Linked DNA regions of Thermobifida halotolerans. The protein of the gene in region 1 interacts with the protein of each later gene in a pairwise test. Links are inferred from orthologs where the notes say so. Each region holds a gene or a part of one and is shown in the gene's direction. Other genes may lie near its edges. The genes, in order: NI17_RS04320 and ndk.

Region 1 (6,906 bases):
GCCGCCCGACCCCGCCGGACTGCGCCCGGAGGTGCCCGCGGAACTCGCCGAACTGGTGGTGGCGCTGCTGGCCAAGGACCCCGCCCACCGCCCGGAGAACGCCCTGCGGGTACGTGACCGGCTGCTGGCCCTGGCCGCTCCGGCCGCCGGTCCCGGCTCGGGGGAGACGGAGACGGCCGTGTCCGCTCCCGCCGTGTCCGCTCCCCCCTCCCCCGCGCCGCCGACGGTGAGCCCGGAACGGCGGCGGCGCCTGGAGCGGGCACTGGAGGAGGCCGAGCGCGTCGCCGACGGCGGCGGGGCCGCCGAGGCGGTACGGCGGCTCGGCGACCTGCTGGGCGAACTGGCGGAGGTCCGCGGCGCCGACCACCCCGAGACCCTCAGGGCGCGCCGCCGCCACGCCTACCTCACCGGCAGGGCCGGCGACCCCGGCCGGGCCGCGGCGCTGCTGCGGTCCCTGGTGGCCGAACTGGACCGGGTCTACGGACGCGGCCACCCCGAGACGCAGACCGCCCGCCACTACCTGGCCGTCAACACCGGGCGCGCCGGTCGGCGCGCCGAGGCCGCCGCCATCCGCCGGGAGCTGCTGGACGACCTGGTGGCCGCCCACGGGCCGGACTCCTCGCGGGTGCTCAGCAACCGGCTGTTCCTGGCCTGCGACATCGGCGAGTCGGGCGAGTACGGGCGCGCGGCGGCGCTGCTGCGCGCCCTGCTTCCCGACCTGGTCCGCGTCCTCGGTCCCGACGCTTCCGACACCCTCAGCGCCCGCCACTACCTGGCCGCCTACACCGGGCTGGCGGGCGATCCGACCGAGGCGGCGCGTCTGTACCGGGCGCTGCTGGACGACCACGTGAGCCGGTACGGTCCCAGCCACCCGGAGACGGCCCGCACCCGGGAGCGGCTGGCCCGCTGGCAGCGCCGGGTCCGCTGACCCGCGGCGGGCCGGTGGGGCGAATCCGCCGTCGCTGTCCCCGGCCGCCGCTATGGTTCTGAACCATGTCACGACCGTTGCACGAGATCATGGAGAGCGGCTGGGCCGAGGCCCTGGCGCCGGTGGCCGACCGCATCGCGCGGATGGGCGAGTTCCTGCGGGAGGAGGTGGCCGCGGGCCGCACCTACCTGCCCGCCGGGGAGAACGTGCTGCGCGCCTTCCAGCAGCCCTTCGACGACGTGCGGGTGCTGCTGGTGGGCCAGGACCCCTACCCCACCCCGGGGCACGCCGTGGGGCTGAGCTTCTCGGTGTCCGCCGAGACCCGCCGCCTGCCCGGCAGCCTGCGCAACATCTTCACCGAGTACACCGAGGACCTCGGTCTCCCGATGCCGTCCAGCGGGGACCTCACCCCGTGGGCCGAGCGCGGGGTGCTGCTGCTCAACAGGGTGCTGACCGTCGCGCCGCGCAAGGCCGGGTCGCACCGCGGCAAGGGCTGGGAGGAGGTCACCGACCAGGCGATCCGCGCACTGGCCGCCCGTGACAAGCCCCTGGTCGCCATCCTGTGGGGCCGCGACGCCCGCAGCCTGCGCCCGCTCATGCCGAACGTGCCGTGCGTGGAGTCCACCCACCCCAGCCCGATGTCGGCGCACAACGGCTTCTTCGGCTCCCGCCCGTTCAGCCGGGCCAACGCCCTGCTGGAGAAGCAGGGCGCCGAGCCGATGGACTGGCGACTGCCCTAGACCCCGGTCCCGCTCCGAGGGGCGGGCTCCCAGGCGACCCCACCCCGGGGAAACGGTGAAACACCCGGCCCGGGAGGGTTCGGTGGTCTCTCCCCCGGGGAGCCGTGGAACCGATGCCGGAAGGTCGGGAGAGGCGGCGGGGTGCTCCGGGGGTGTGGTCCGGGGTGAGCGGCCACGGGGTTGCGGGGGCGTGGGGTGCTGGTCGGTTCGCGTGGGGCGGGGTGCCCCGGGGCCGGGGTGCTGTGGTGCGGGCTCGCCGGTGAGGCGCGGGAAGGCGGGGGCGCGGGCGGACCGGAGGAAAGGACATCCCGCACCGCAGCGCACGAGCCCGTGGTGCGGGATCGCCGCCCGAGCCCGGGAAGACGGGAACGCGGACGCCTCGGGCACCGCGGGCCGGGGCGCTGTGCCGTCTGGAGGAGAATGGGAGACGTCCCGGGCACGCCGTGCCCTCGTCCTCGTTCCGGAAGACCCACGCGCCTTGTCCCAGAAGCGTTCCTCCTCCGCAGACCTGCGCGCCGACTGCTCCCGCTGCTTCGGGCTGTGCTGTGTCGCGCTGCCCTTCGCCGCCTCCGCGGACTTCGCGGTGGACAAGCCCGCTGGGAAGCCGTGCGGCAACCTCCGCGCCGACTTCGCCTGCGGCGTCCACGCGCGACTGCGGGAGGAGGGCTTCTCCGGCTGCGCGGTCTTCGACTGCTTCGGTGCGGGGCAGCGGGTCTCGCAGACCACGTTCGGCGGGCGGGACTGGCGGCGCTTCCCCGACGTCGCGCGGCCCATGTTCGACGTCTTCCCGGTCATGCGGCAACTGCACGAACTGCTGTGGTACCTGACCGAGGCGGCCTCCCTGCCGCGGGTCGGACCGGTCCGCGGCGACCTGCGGCGCAGCAGGGACGCGATCGAGCGCCTCGCCCTCGGCGACGCCGCGACGCTGGCGGGGCTGGACGCGGCGGCGCTGCGCGGCGACGTCAACGCGCTGCTGCTGCGGGCCAGTGAACTGGCGCGGGCCGCCGTCCCCGGCCGCAGGCGGAACCTGCGGGGCGCCGACCTGGCGGGCGCCGATCTGCGGGGGGCCGACCTGCGGGGCGCCAGCCTGCGCGGAGCGCTGCTCATCGGTGCCGACCTGGCGGGCGCGGACCTGCGGACGGCCGACCTCACCGGCGCGGACCTGCGGGGTGCCGACCTGCGCGGGGCCGACCTCTCCGACGCGCTGTTCTGCACCCGGGCGCAGCTCGACGCGGCCGACGGCGACACCGCGACGCGGCTGCCCGCGCACCTGGAGCGGCCCGCGCACTGGCCGCCGCGCCGTTGATTCCGGCACCGGGGGCCGTCGCGGTGCGGTCCACGGCCCCCGGTGCCGGGGTCACGGCGACTCCACGCAGAACTCGTTGCCCTCGGGGTCGGCGAGCACCACGAAGCCCGTGCCGTCGGATTCGCGGAAGTCGGCCACGAACGTCGCACCCAACCCGACCAGCCGGTCCACCTCCTCGTCGCGTCCGGCCTCCACCGGCCCCAGGTCCAGGTGGACCCGGTTCTTGGCCAGCTTGCTCTCGGGCACCCGCTGGAACAGCATCCTCGGCTGCCCGTCGGGGGTGTCGACGTAGACCTCGGGGTCACCCGGGCTGCTGCCCGGGGCGATGACGGCCCCGACAGCCCTCGCCCAGAACTCGGCCAGCGCGTAGGGGTCGGCACAGTCGAAGGTGACCGCCCGAATGATCGATCGCATTCCCGTTGTTCTCCTCCCGGGGGGTGACGCAACCGCATGGCTATTGCCCGTCGCCGAATTTGGGCAACCGTCACGTTCCCGACACAATGTGAAGTCCCTCCCACGCCGTAGTCGGAAGGCGACACCCCCGTGGCGAAGAAGACCCTCTCCTACGCTGACGCCCTGCGGATCCTCGGCGGGGACGACCCGACCCTACTCGGGTTCGGCGAGGCCGTGGGCGGCGGGACGCTCGGCGCACTGGGCGTTCCAGACGTGTTGGGGCTGCAGTCCCTGCTCGTGCGGTGCGGACACGCCGCGGTCACCGGGATCCGGGAGAAGATCACCGGGGTGAGCCGCTGGGACCGCACCGAACGGGTCGCCGCCGCCGACCTGATCCTGCGGATCACCGCGCTCTTCGAGGCCCTGGACGAACTGCTGGACCGGCCGGAATGCCCGTTGGCCCTGAAGGATCTGCGCATCACGGGCGACGAGCAGTACGCGCTCCTCACCGACGTGCTGCGCGACGCCGAGCGGGCCGCCCCGGCCCTGCCGCCGTCCTCCGACGGTGTCGAGCACGCTCCGCCCTACCGGCGGTCGGCCCAGGTGCTGCGGCGCTTCCTGCGCGGCCTGGAGGCGTGGGACCGGCTCGACGAGACCGGCCGCGCCCGGCTGGACGAGACCTTGGAGGAGCTGCCCGACCTGGCCCGTCGCCGCCACGTCGAGTCGTACCGAAAACTCGCCGCCGACGTTCCGGAATTCGGCGTGTGGGCGAACCTGGCCGCGCACGAGGACACCCGCGGACGTGTCGAGGAGGTGCGGGTGGGCCTGGCCGGGATGGCCGACCTGCTGGAGCGGATGACCGCCCCGGGCACGGCGCGCAGACTCACCGAACTGGAGCGGCTCTACCGGGCGGTGCTGGACAAACCGGTGCTCGACACCGACGAGACCCCCGACGGCGTGGTGCTGCCGCCGGTGCGGGAGGCCTACCTGGACCTGGGCGGTCTCCTGCGCGTCGCCGACGCCGACGCCCGCCCCTCCGCCGACACCTGGTGGGAGGGCGCGGCCCGCCACGACAACCTGCAGCCGCTGCTGGTGTCGCTGCTGACCCGGCGCGAATGCCACTTCCGGCCGGTCGTGCTGCTCGGCCACCCCGGCGCGGGCAAGTCGCAACTGACCCGGATGCTCGCCGCGCGCCTGCCCTCCGGCGACTTCCTGCCGCTGCGCGTGGAACTGCGCTCGGTGCAGGCCGACGCGCCGATCCACACCCAGATCGACGAGGGACTCTCCGCGACCCTGCACACCCGCGTGTCCTGGCGGGACCTGGCCGACCAGGCGGAGGGCGCGCTGCCCGTGGTGATCCTCGACGGCCTCGACGAACTGCTCCAGGCCACCGGCGCGGACCGCTCCGACTACCTGGAGCAGGTGCAGCGCTTCCAGGAGCACCAGGCCGACCTGGGCCGCCCCGTGGCGGTGATCGTCACCAGCCGCACCGTGGTCGCCGAACGCACCCGCTTCCCGCTGGGCACGCCGGTGATCCGGCTGGAGCCGTTCACCGACGCCCAGATCACGTGCATGCTCCGGATCTGGAACCGGGCCAACGCCGCCGCGCTGGCCGCGCGCGGACTGCGCCCCCTGGAACCGGAGACGCTGCTGGACTACCGGGAACTGGCCGAGCAGCCGCTGCTGCTGTTCATGCTGCTGGTGTTCGACGCCGACGGCAACGCGCTGCAACGCGACGCCGCCGCGCTGGGCCGCGCCGAACTGTACGAGCGGCTGCTGACCTCCTTCGCCGAACGCGAGGTGCGCAAGCACCACTCCCACCTGGGCGGCGCGGAGCTGGCGCGGGCCGTGGAGGACGAACTGCGCCGCCTGGAGGTGGTGGCCACGGCGATGTTCGTCCGCCACCGGCAGTGGGTGAGCGCCGACGAACTCGACGCCGACCTGGCTGCGCTGTTCCCCGACGCGGCGGTACGCCCCGAGCAGGCCGGGCTGGGCGGCCGGACCGGCCCCGCCCACCAGGTGCTGGGCCGGTTCTTCTTCGTGCACGAGGCGCGGGCGGTGCGCCGGGAGGAGCACCGCAGCGTCTACGAGTTCCTGCACGCCACCTTCGGGGAGTACCTGGTGGCGCGCGCGGTCGTCAACGAACTGTCCGACCTGGTCGCCGACCGCGCCCACGCCGCGCGCAGGCGCGTGCCCGTCCCGCCGGACACCGGCCGGTTCCACGCGCTGACCTCCTTCGCCGCGCTCGCCGGACGCGCGGCGGTCGTGGAGTTCGCCGCCGACCTGCTCGCCGCGCGGACCCGGGAGGCGCGCGAACGCGCGGAGTACCGGTCGCTGCTGGTCGAGATGTTCCGTGCCGCGCCGTACCCGCGCACCGGGTCGGCCGTGGACTACCGGCCCTACGAGGCGACCATCGCGCGCCGCCTGGCCGCCCACACCGCCAACCTGGTCACCCTGCTGGTGCTGGTCGCCGACGAGGTCGACCTGGCCGAACTGTTCCCCGACTCCGGGCAGCCGTGGCTGCCCTGGCGCGAGACGGCGGGGACGTGGCGGGCGCTGCCCGGCGACGAGTGGTTCGGCTTCATGGACACGGTGCGACTGCGCCACCTGGGGCACTGGGAGGAGGACGGCACGCCGCGCGCGCTGCTGCGCCGGGAGCGGCGCGAACCGGTCAACGTCGGCGAGTGCACGGGCTTCGAACTGCGCGTCAACGCCACCGGACGGCTCGACATCACCGACCCGTACACGCTCACCGTGGACTACGAGGGGACCACCTCGCGCCTGCTGCGCTCACTGGGGCTGCGGATGCAGGGATGGTCGGCGCGGCTGGTGCTCATGCTGGGGCCGTACCTGAAGCACGTGGACTCGGACCTGGGAACCTGGGTGACGGCGGACAGAGCCGTCCGAATAGCCGGACGCACCCCGGAGCACGTGACGGTGGACCACTGGGACTTCCCCTCGTCGTGGACGACCATCAGCCACCTGCTGGACCTGCGTCTGGGCTGGCCCGGCACCGACGAGGACTGGGACAACCGGCTCCTCAGCTACCTGAGGCTGCTCGATCTGGCCCGGACCTCCCATCCCCGGCTGGACGTCCCCCAAGTGGTCGCGCTCCGTGAAGCGGTCGAGGACCTCCACCTGCTGCGGCTGCGCCCGAGCCCCCCGGACCGCCCCTCCCCCTACAACGAACTGCGTTCCGTGCTCGCCCTGTACCTGCAACGGGTCCACTCCGTGGCCGGCAGCCCCCGCGTCACCGCGTCGCTTCGGCTCGTATTGGACGCCCTGCGCCCGTATTTGGAGGAAGCCGAAGAGTACGACCAGAACTACGACCGGATCCTGGGTCTCGCCGCCGCCAACGACGGCCCCAGCGATTCCGACCACCTCCCCGAACACCTTCCCCACCTGCCCCAGGACACCCCGGGAGGGTTCACGGGCAACAGCCTGTGACCGCTCTTCACCGTCTCGTACCCGTTCCGTTATCACGAAAAATCCCAAAAAACCACTGGTCGCCGTCTACCGACGTCATGATGGTTCTCTGA
Region 2 (6,820 bases), 2.1 Mb from region 1 along the record:
GCCGCCGTGGCCCTGGCCGCCGTCGAGGCGTTCGCCGTTCCCTCCGACCGGGAGGAGGGACTCGACCCCGACCTGGTGCGCACCGCCATGGCCAAGGCCTCCTCTCCGGGACGGCTGGAGATCGTGCGGACCAGTCCGACGGTCCTCGTCGACTCCGCGCACAATCCCGCGGGGATGACCGCGACCGTGGAGGCGGTCCGCGAGTCCTTCACCTTCGACCGGCTGGTGGGGGTGGTGGCGGTCCTGGCGGACAAGGACGTCGAGGGCATCCTGGAACCGTTGGAGCCGCTGCTCGGCGAGGTGGTGGTCACCGCCAACTCCTCGCCGCGCGCGATGCCGCCGCGGGAGCTCCGCGAGATCGCCGAGGAGGTCTTCGGCGCCGACCGCGTCCACCTGGCCGCCCGGTTGGACGACGCCATCGACCAGGCCGTCACCCTGGCCGAGCGGGACGCGCAGTTCGGTGGCGCCGGGGTGCTCGTGACCGGTTCGGTCGTCACCGCCGGAGACGCCACCCACCTGATGAAGAGGGAGTGACCGTGCGGACCGTCTGCGCCGTTGTCCTGGCTTTCGAAGCGGTGGTGCTGGGCCTGGCCATCCCCGTCGCCATCCAGCTCGGCGGACACTCGCCGGGCCTGGCCGGAGGGGTCTGGGGCGGTCTCGCCCTGGCCGCGCTGGTTCTGGCCGGGACGCAGCGCTTCGCCTGGGGCTTCTACGCCGCGTGCGCGCTCCAGGTGGCGTTCGTGGCCAGCAGCCTGCTCGTACCGGGGCTGACCTACCTGGGGATCGTCTTCGCCGGGCTGTGGATCGCCGGAGTGGTCCTCGGACGGCGGGTCGAGGCGGTGCGGACCGCGTCCGGGGACGCGGGCGGAGCCTGAGGCGGCACCCGCAGGGCCCGGCGGGCCACGGTCGCGGAAGGCGGGCCCGGGGCCGCGGAACCGGTAGGGTACGCACCACCGGAGGCGGTGCGTACCGCGGCAGTGGCGGTCCCCGCACCGGTGACACCGTGGCCCAGTGAACGATCCGTCGAGGAGAGAACAACCGTGGAGCGCACCCTTGTCCTGATCAAGCCCGACGGCGTGCGTCGCAACATCATCGGCGACGTCATCTCCCGCATCGAGCGCAAGGGGCTCAAGATCGCCGCCCTCGAACTGCGCACCCTGGACGAGGAGACCGCCAAGACCCACTACGAGGAGCACACCGACAAGCCGTTCTTTCCCTCGCTGGTCGAGTTCATCACCGGCGGCCCGCTGGTGGCCATGGTCGTGGAGGGCAACCGCGCGGTCGAGGCGTTTCGCTCCCTGGCCGGCACCACCGACCCGATCGCCGCCGCTCCGGGCACCATCCGCGGTGACTACGGCCTGGACGTCCAGGCCAACATCGTGCACGGCTCGGACTCCACCTACTCGGCCGAGCGCGAGATCAAGCTGTTCTTCCCCGACCTGGCCTGAGGCGGGGCGCCCGCCGACGCGGGAGGGGCCCTCGACGGCGTCTCGCGGGGGCTGCCCGCCGCCCGGTCCGGCCCGACCGGCGGCGACCAGGGCACCGGTACCGCGCTTCACCGACCGCGGCCGGACGGATTCCTCCGTCCGGCCGCGGTCGCGTTTTTCGGCGCCTCGCGACAAACCGGCGCGTTTGTGTAACTAGTCGGATGCGCGGAGTTATTCTTGCGGGTGACGGAGGCACGAAGCGCACCGCACCCGCCCCTGACGAGCCGCATCCCGTTCGACGCCGCTGAGGACGCCGCATGACCACCAGACCCGCTTTTCTCAGCCGTGACATGGCGGTCGACCTGGGAACCGCGAACACCCTCGTCTACCTGCGCGGCCGGGGAATCGTCCTGAACGAGCCCTCGGTGGTGGCCCTCAACACCTCGACCGGGAGGATCGTGGCGGTCGGCACCGAGGCCAAGCAGATCATCGGCCGCACCCCCGAAGGCATCACCGCCGTACGTCCGCTCAAGGACGGCGTCATCGCCGACTTCGAGACCACCGAGCGGATGCTGCGGTACTTCGTCCACAAGACCCACCGGCGCCGCCATCTTGCCAGACCGCGTCTGGTCGTCGCGGTGCCCAGCGGAGTCGCCCCGGTGGAGCACCGCGCGGTCAAGGAAGCCGGCCACCGGGCCGGGGCGCGCCGCGTCTTCGTCATCGAAGAACCCATGGCCGCGGCGATCGGAGCGGGACTGCCCGTGCACGAGCCGACCGGCACCATGGTCGTGGACATCGGCGGCGGAACCACCCAGGTGGCCGTCATCTCCATGGGCGGCATCGTCATCTCCCGGTCCGTCCGGGTCGGCGGGGACGAACTCGACGAGGCCATCATCGCCTTCGTCAAGAAGGAGCACTCCCTGACGGTGGGGGAGCGCACCGCCGAGGAGCTCAAGAAGGCCGTCGCCTCGGTCCATCCCGCGGCGACCGAGGAGCTGCGCGCCGAGGTGCGCGGCCGGGACCTGGTCAGCGGCCTGCCCAAGACCGTGCTCCTGTCGGCGGCGCAGGTCCGCGAGGCCGTCGAGGAACCCGTCTGCGCCATCATCGACGCGGTGCGCGCCACCCTGGACCGCTGCCCCCCGGAGTTGGCGGGCGACATCATGGACCGCGGCATCGCCCTCACCGGCGGCGGAGCGCTGCTGCGCGGCCTGGACGAGCGGCTGCGCCACGAGACCGGGATGCCGGTCCACGTGGCCGAGAACGCGCCGGACTCGGTGGCCGTGGGCGCGGGCACCTGCGCGGAGAACTACGAGCGGCTCGACCGGGTCCTGGTTCCCGAGCGGCGGCGCTGACATGACCCGCGACACCGTCCGACCTCGGAGAGCAACGGCGTTGCCGCCGACCACCGCAGCCCCGGCCGTGCGGTACGCGGCGGTGCGGGTGCCGCGCACTCCCCCCGACGGCGACCTCGCAGCGATCGACGGTGCCCAGCGGCCAGGAAGGGGGAGAGCCTGATGGGTGTTCTGGCGGATGGTCCCGACAGCCGGACCGGTCCCCGCTCCGGCGGGGGCGGCCCGGTGGTCGCCGCCCAGGTGCTGGTCGTGTGCCTGCTGGCGGTCCTGGTGGGAAGACTGTGGTACCTCCAGGTGCCGATGGGCGAGCACTACCGGACGCTGGCGGAGGGAAACCGCGTCCAGGCGGTGGCCGCTCCGGCCACGCGGGGGCAGACCCTGGACGTGCGCACCGGCGGCGAGTCGTCCACCCAGGCGTCCACGGTCCGTCCCGGCGGAACCGTCCGCCTCCTCGACGAGTGACCCCGGGAGGATCGCATGTCGCTTCGCTCCGAGACGTCCGTGCGGCCGGCCTCCCCGGGGGTGCGCCTCAGGCGGCTCGCCGTGTGGGCCGCGCCCCACCGTGTGGACTGGGTGCTGCTGGCAGCGGTGCTCGCCCTCGGTGTGCTGGGGGTCCTGGTGGTGTGGTCGGCCACCCTGTCGCCCGACGGGTCGACGGGGCTCACCGAGTACGCCTGGCGGCACCTGGGGCACCTGGTGCTCGCTCTGCTGGTCTGTCTCGCCGTCGCCTCGTTGGGCCACCGGGTGGTGCGCGCCTGCGTGCCCGTCGTGTTCGCGGTCGCCACGGTCGGGCTGCTCCTGGTGCTCACCCCGCTGGGTGAGGTCATCAACGGCGCCCGTTCGTGGATCGTGATCGGCGGTCTGCAGGCCCAGCCGGGGGAGGTCGCCAAGATCGCGCTGATCCTGGGGGTGGCCGTGCTGCTGGGCGAACCCCGGGACGGGGAGCCCGCCCCCACCACCCGGGACGTGCTGTTCAGCCTGGCGGTTCTGGCGGTGCCGATGGGACTGATCCTGCTGCAACCCGATCTGGGTACCGCGATGGTGCTGGGAGCGGTCTACCTGGCCATGCTCGCCTCCTCGGGCGCGTCGCCGCGCTGGGTGCTGCTCCTTCTCGGCTGCGGACTGCTGGGCGCTCTCGCGGTGTGGCGGTTCGACCTGCTGAAGGACTACCAGGTGGCACGTTTCGCCTCCTTCATCGACCCGGGGGCCGACCCGCTGGGCGCCGGGTACAACGTCAACCAGGCGCTCATCGCCGTCGGCTCGGGTGGTCTGGGGGGCTCCGGACTGTTCCGGGGTGAGCAGACGAGCGGGAAGTTCGTCCCCGAACAGCACACCGACTTCATCTTCACCGTCGTGGCCGAGGAGCTCGGTTTCGTCGGGGGGAGTGCCGCCATCGTCCTGCTGGGCGTGGTGCTGCTGCGCGTCCTGCGGGTCGCCGCCCGCTGCGGCCACCCCTACGGCCGGCTGGTCTGCGTCGGGGTCGCCGCCTGGATCTGCTTCCAGGCGTTCGTCAACATCGGCATGACCCTGGGGCTCACGCCGGTCACCGGACTGCCCCTGCCGTTCGTCTCCTACGGGGGGTCCGCCGCCGTCGCCAACCTCACCGGGATCGGCCTGGTGCTGGCCGTCCGCGCGCATGACAGGGAAGCGGAGTAGTAGTGAATGATTCCCCCTGGGTTCCTTCTGGTAGGATTCGGATATGGCAACAGAGAAGATCTCCGTCACTTTTCCGGAGGCGGTTGTCAGCGAGGCACGCCGCATCGCCCGCGAGCAGGGAGTCTCCCTTTCCGCCTATCTCGCCCAGGCGACGCAGGAGGCCAACCGTCGGGCCGAGACCCTCGCGATTCTGGCGGAGATCCGGGCGGAGATCGGCGAGCTGACACCCGCCGAGGCCGCGCAGATCGACGCCGAGATCGCCGCAGACGAGGCGCGTTTCCTGAACGCGGAGCGGATGGCCTCCTGAATGAGCACCACCCTTCCCGTCGTCTACGACACGGGAGCCCTCCTCGCGGCCGAACGCAACGACAAGCACTTCCTGGATCGCCACGAGCGGCTCTGCAGACAGGGGCGGTCGCTGCTCGTCATCACGCCGGTCCTCGCGCAGGCATGGCGGAACGGAGCGCGTCAGGAGCGACTGGCGCGCTTCCTGAAGACCTGCTCGATTCTCGCGCCGACCGAGAGGCTCGCATATCGTGCAGGAGAGCTCATCGGACGCAGTGGACTGAGCGACGCGGTGGACGCGATGGTGGTGGCCGCCGCCTTCGACCGAGCCGCCATCCGGATCGTGACCAGTGATCCGGGGGACATCGCCAAGCTGTGCGAGGCGTCGGGCCGCAGCATGGTTCCGGCGATCCACACTCCCTAACACGACAATTCCCGTCAAAGGTTCTGGACCAATGCCTGTCGAATCCGTCTTCCCGCAGTTGGAATCGCTGCTGCCGCAGGTGCAAAAGCCGATCCAGTACGTGGGGGGTGAGCTGAACTCCGTTGTCAAGGAGTGGGACGACACGGAGGTGCGGTGGGCGCTGATGTACCCCGACGCCTACGAGGTCGGGGTCCCCAACCAGGGCATCCAGATCCTCTACGAGATCCTCAACGAGCGCGAGGGCGTGCTCGCCGAACGCACCTACGCGGTCTGGCCCGACCTGGAGAAGCTCATGCGCGAGCACGGGGTGCCGCACTTCACCGTGGACGCGCACCGGCCGCTGGCCGCCTTCGACGTGCTGGGCGTCAGCTTCGCCAGCGAGATGGGCTACACCAACCTGCTCACCGCGCTGGACCTGGCGGGCATCCCGCTGCACGCGGTCGACCGGGGTGACGAGCACCCGATCGTGCTGGCCGGGGGCCACGCGGCGTTCAACCCCGAACCCATCGCCGACTTCCTCGACGCCGTCATCCTCGGCGACGGCGAGGAGATCGCGCTGGCCGTCACCGAACTCGTCCGCGAGTTCAGGCGGGAGGGCTCCCCGGGCGGACGTGACGCCCTGCTGACCCGCCTGGCCGCCACCGGCGGGGTGTACGTGCCCAAGTTCTACGACGTCTCCTACCTGCCCGACGGCCGGATCGAGCGGTACACGCCCAACCGGGAGGGGGTGCCCTGGCGGGTGCACAAGCACACCGTCATGGACCTCGACAGGTGGCCCTACCCCAAGAACCCGATCGTCCCGATCGCCGAGTCCGTCCACGAGCGCTACAGCGTCGAGATCTTCCGCGGCTGCACCCGCGGCTGCCGCTTCTGCCAGGCCGGGATGATCACCCGCCCGGTGCGCGAGCGCAGCGAGCAGGCCGTCGCCGGGATGGTCGAGCAGGGAGTGCGCTCCTCCGGCTTCCAGGAGGTCGGCCTGCTGTCGCTGTCCAGCGCCGACCACAGCCAGATCGCCGACATCACCAAGAACCTCGCCGACCGCTACGAGGGCACCCACACCGGACTGTCCCTGCCCTCCACCCGGGTGGACGCCTTCAACATCGACCTGGCCAACGAGCTCACCCGCAACGGCCGCCGCTCCGGGCTCACCTTCGCGCCCGAGGGCGGCAGCGAGCGGATGCGCCGGGTCATCAACAAGATGGTCACCGAGGAGGACCTGATCCGCACCGTCACCGCCGCCTACGCCGCGGGGTGGCGCCAGGTCAAGCTCTACTTCATGTGCGGGCTGCCCACCGAGGAGGACGCCGACGTCCTGGCCATCGCCGATCTGGCCCGCGAGGTCATCAGGGCCGGCCGCGAGGTCACCGGACGCAGGGACATCCGCTGCACGGTCTCCATCGGCGGGTTCGTGCCCAAGCCGCACACCCCCTTCCAGTGGGCGGGCCAGACCCCGCACGAGGTCGTCGACGCCCGGCTGCGCGGGCTCAGGGACGCCCTGCGCTCGGACAGGGCCTACGGCAAGTCGATCGGGCTGCGCTACCACGAGGGACGCCCCTCCATCATCGAGGGACTGCTCTCCCGCGGCGACCGCCGACTGGGCCGGGTCGTGGAGCGGGTGTGGCGCGACGGGGGCCGCTTCGACGGTTGGAGCGAGTACTTCTCCTACGACCGCTGGA

What was found.
Region 2: the proteins of NI17_RS04320 (region 1) and ndk interact in binary tests that used the Escherichia coli proteins (3 or more experiments, as listed by UniProt). The link is inferred for Thermobifida halotolerans from one-to-one orthologs.

The regions. Positions count from the first base shown.
Region 1 is NZ_CP063196.1:962,646-969,551, reverse strand. The notes cover bases 1-2,830. They hold NI17_RS04320 (uracil-DNA glycosylase), read left to right. Parts: upstream 1-993; coding sequence 994-1,668; downstream 1,669-2,830. Other genes in these bases: NI17_RS04315 (pentapeptide repeat-containing protein), read left to right, coding at 2,147-2,830; NI17_RS04325 (serine/threonine-protein kinase), read left to right, coding at 1-928. In the rest of the region: more of NI17_RS04315, read left to right, coding at 2,831-2,974; NI17_RS04310 (VOC family protein), read right to left, coding at 3,026-3,388; NI17_RS04305 (NACHT domain-containing protein), read left to right, coding at 3,518-6,814. UniProt on the Escherichia coli protein: Excises uracil residues from the DNA which can arise as a result of misincorporation of dUMP residues by DNA polymerase or due to deamination of cytosine.
Region 2 is NZ_CP063196.1:3,042,553-3,049,372, reverse strand. The notes cover bases 1-2,744. They hold ndk (nucleoside-diphosphate kinase), read left to right. Parts: upstream 1-1,040; coding sequence 1,041-1,448; downstream 1,449-2,744. Other genes in these bases: mreB (rod shape-determining protein), read left to right, coding at 1,745-2,744; NI17_RS13670 (DUF4233 domain-containing protein), read left to right, coding at 537-875; NI17_RS13675 (bifunctional folylpolyglutamate synthase/dihydrofolate synthase), read left to right, coding at 1-534. Outside these bases: more of mreB, read left to right, coding at 2,745-2,779; NI17_RS13655 (hypothetical protein), read left to right, coding at 2,942-3,241; rod shape-determining protein RodA, read left to right, coding at 3,257-4,435; NI17_RS13645 (hypothetical protein), read left to right, coding at 4,479-4,742; NI17_RS13640 (PIN domain-containing protein), read left to right, coding at 4,743-5,144; NI17_RS13635 (TIGR03960 family B12-binding radical SAM protein), read left to right, coding at 5,176-6,820. UniProt on the Escherichia coli protein: Major role in the synthesis of nucleoside triphosphates other than ATP. The ATP gamma phosphate is transferred to the NDP beta phosphate via a ping-pong mechanism, using a phosphorylated active-site intermediate.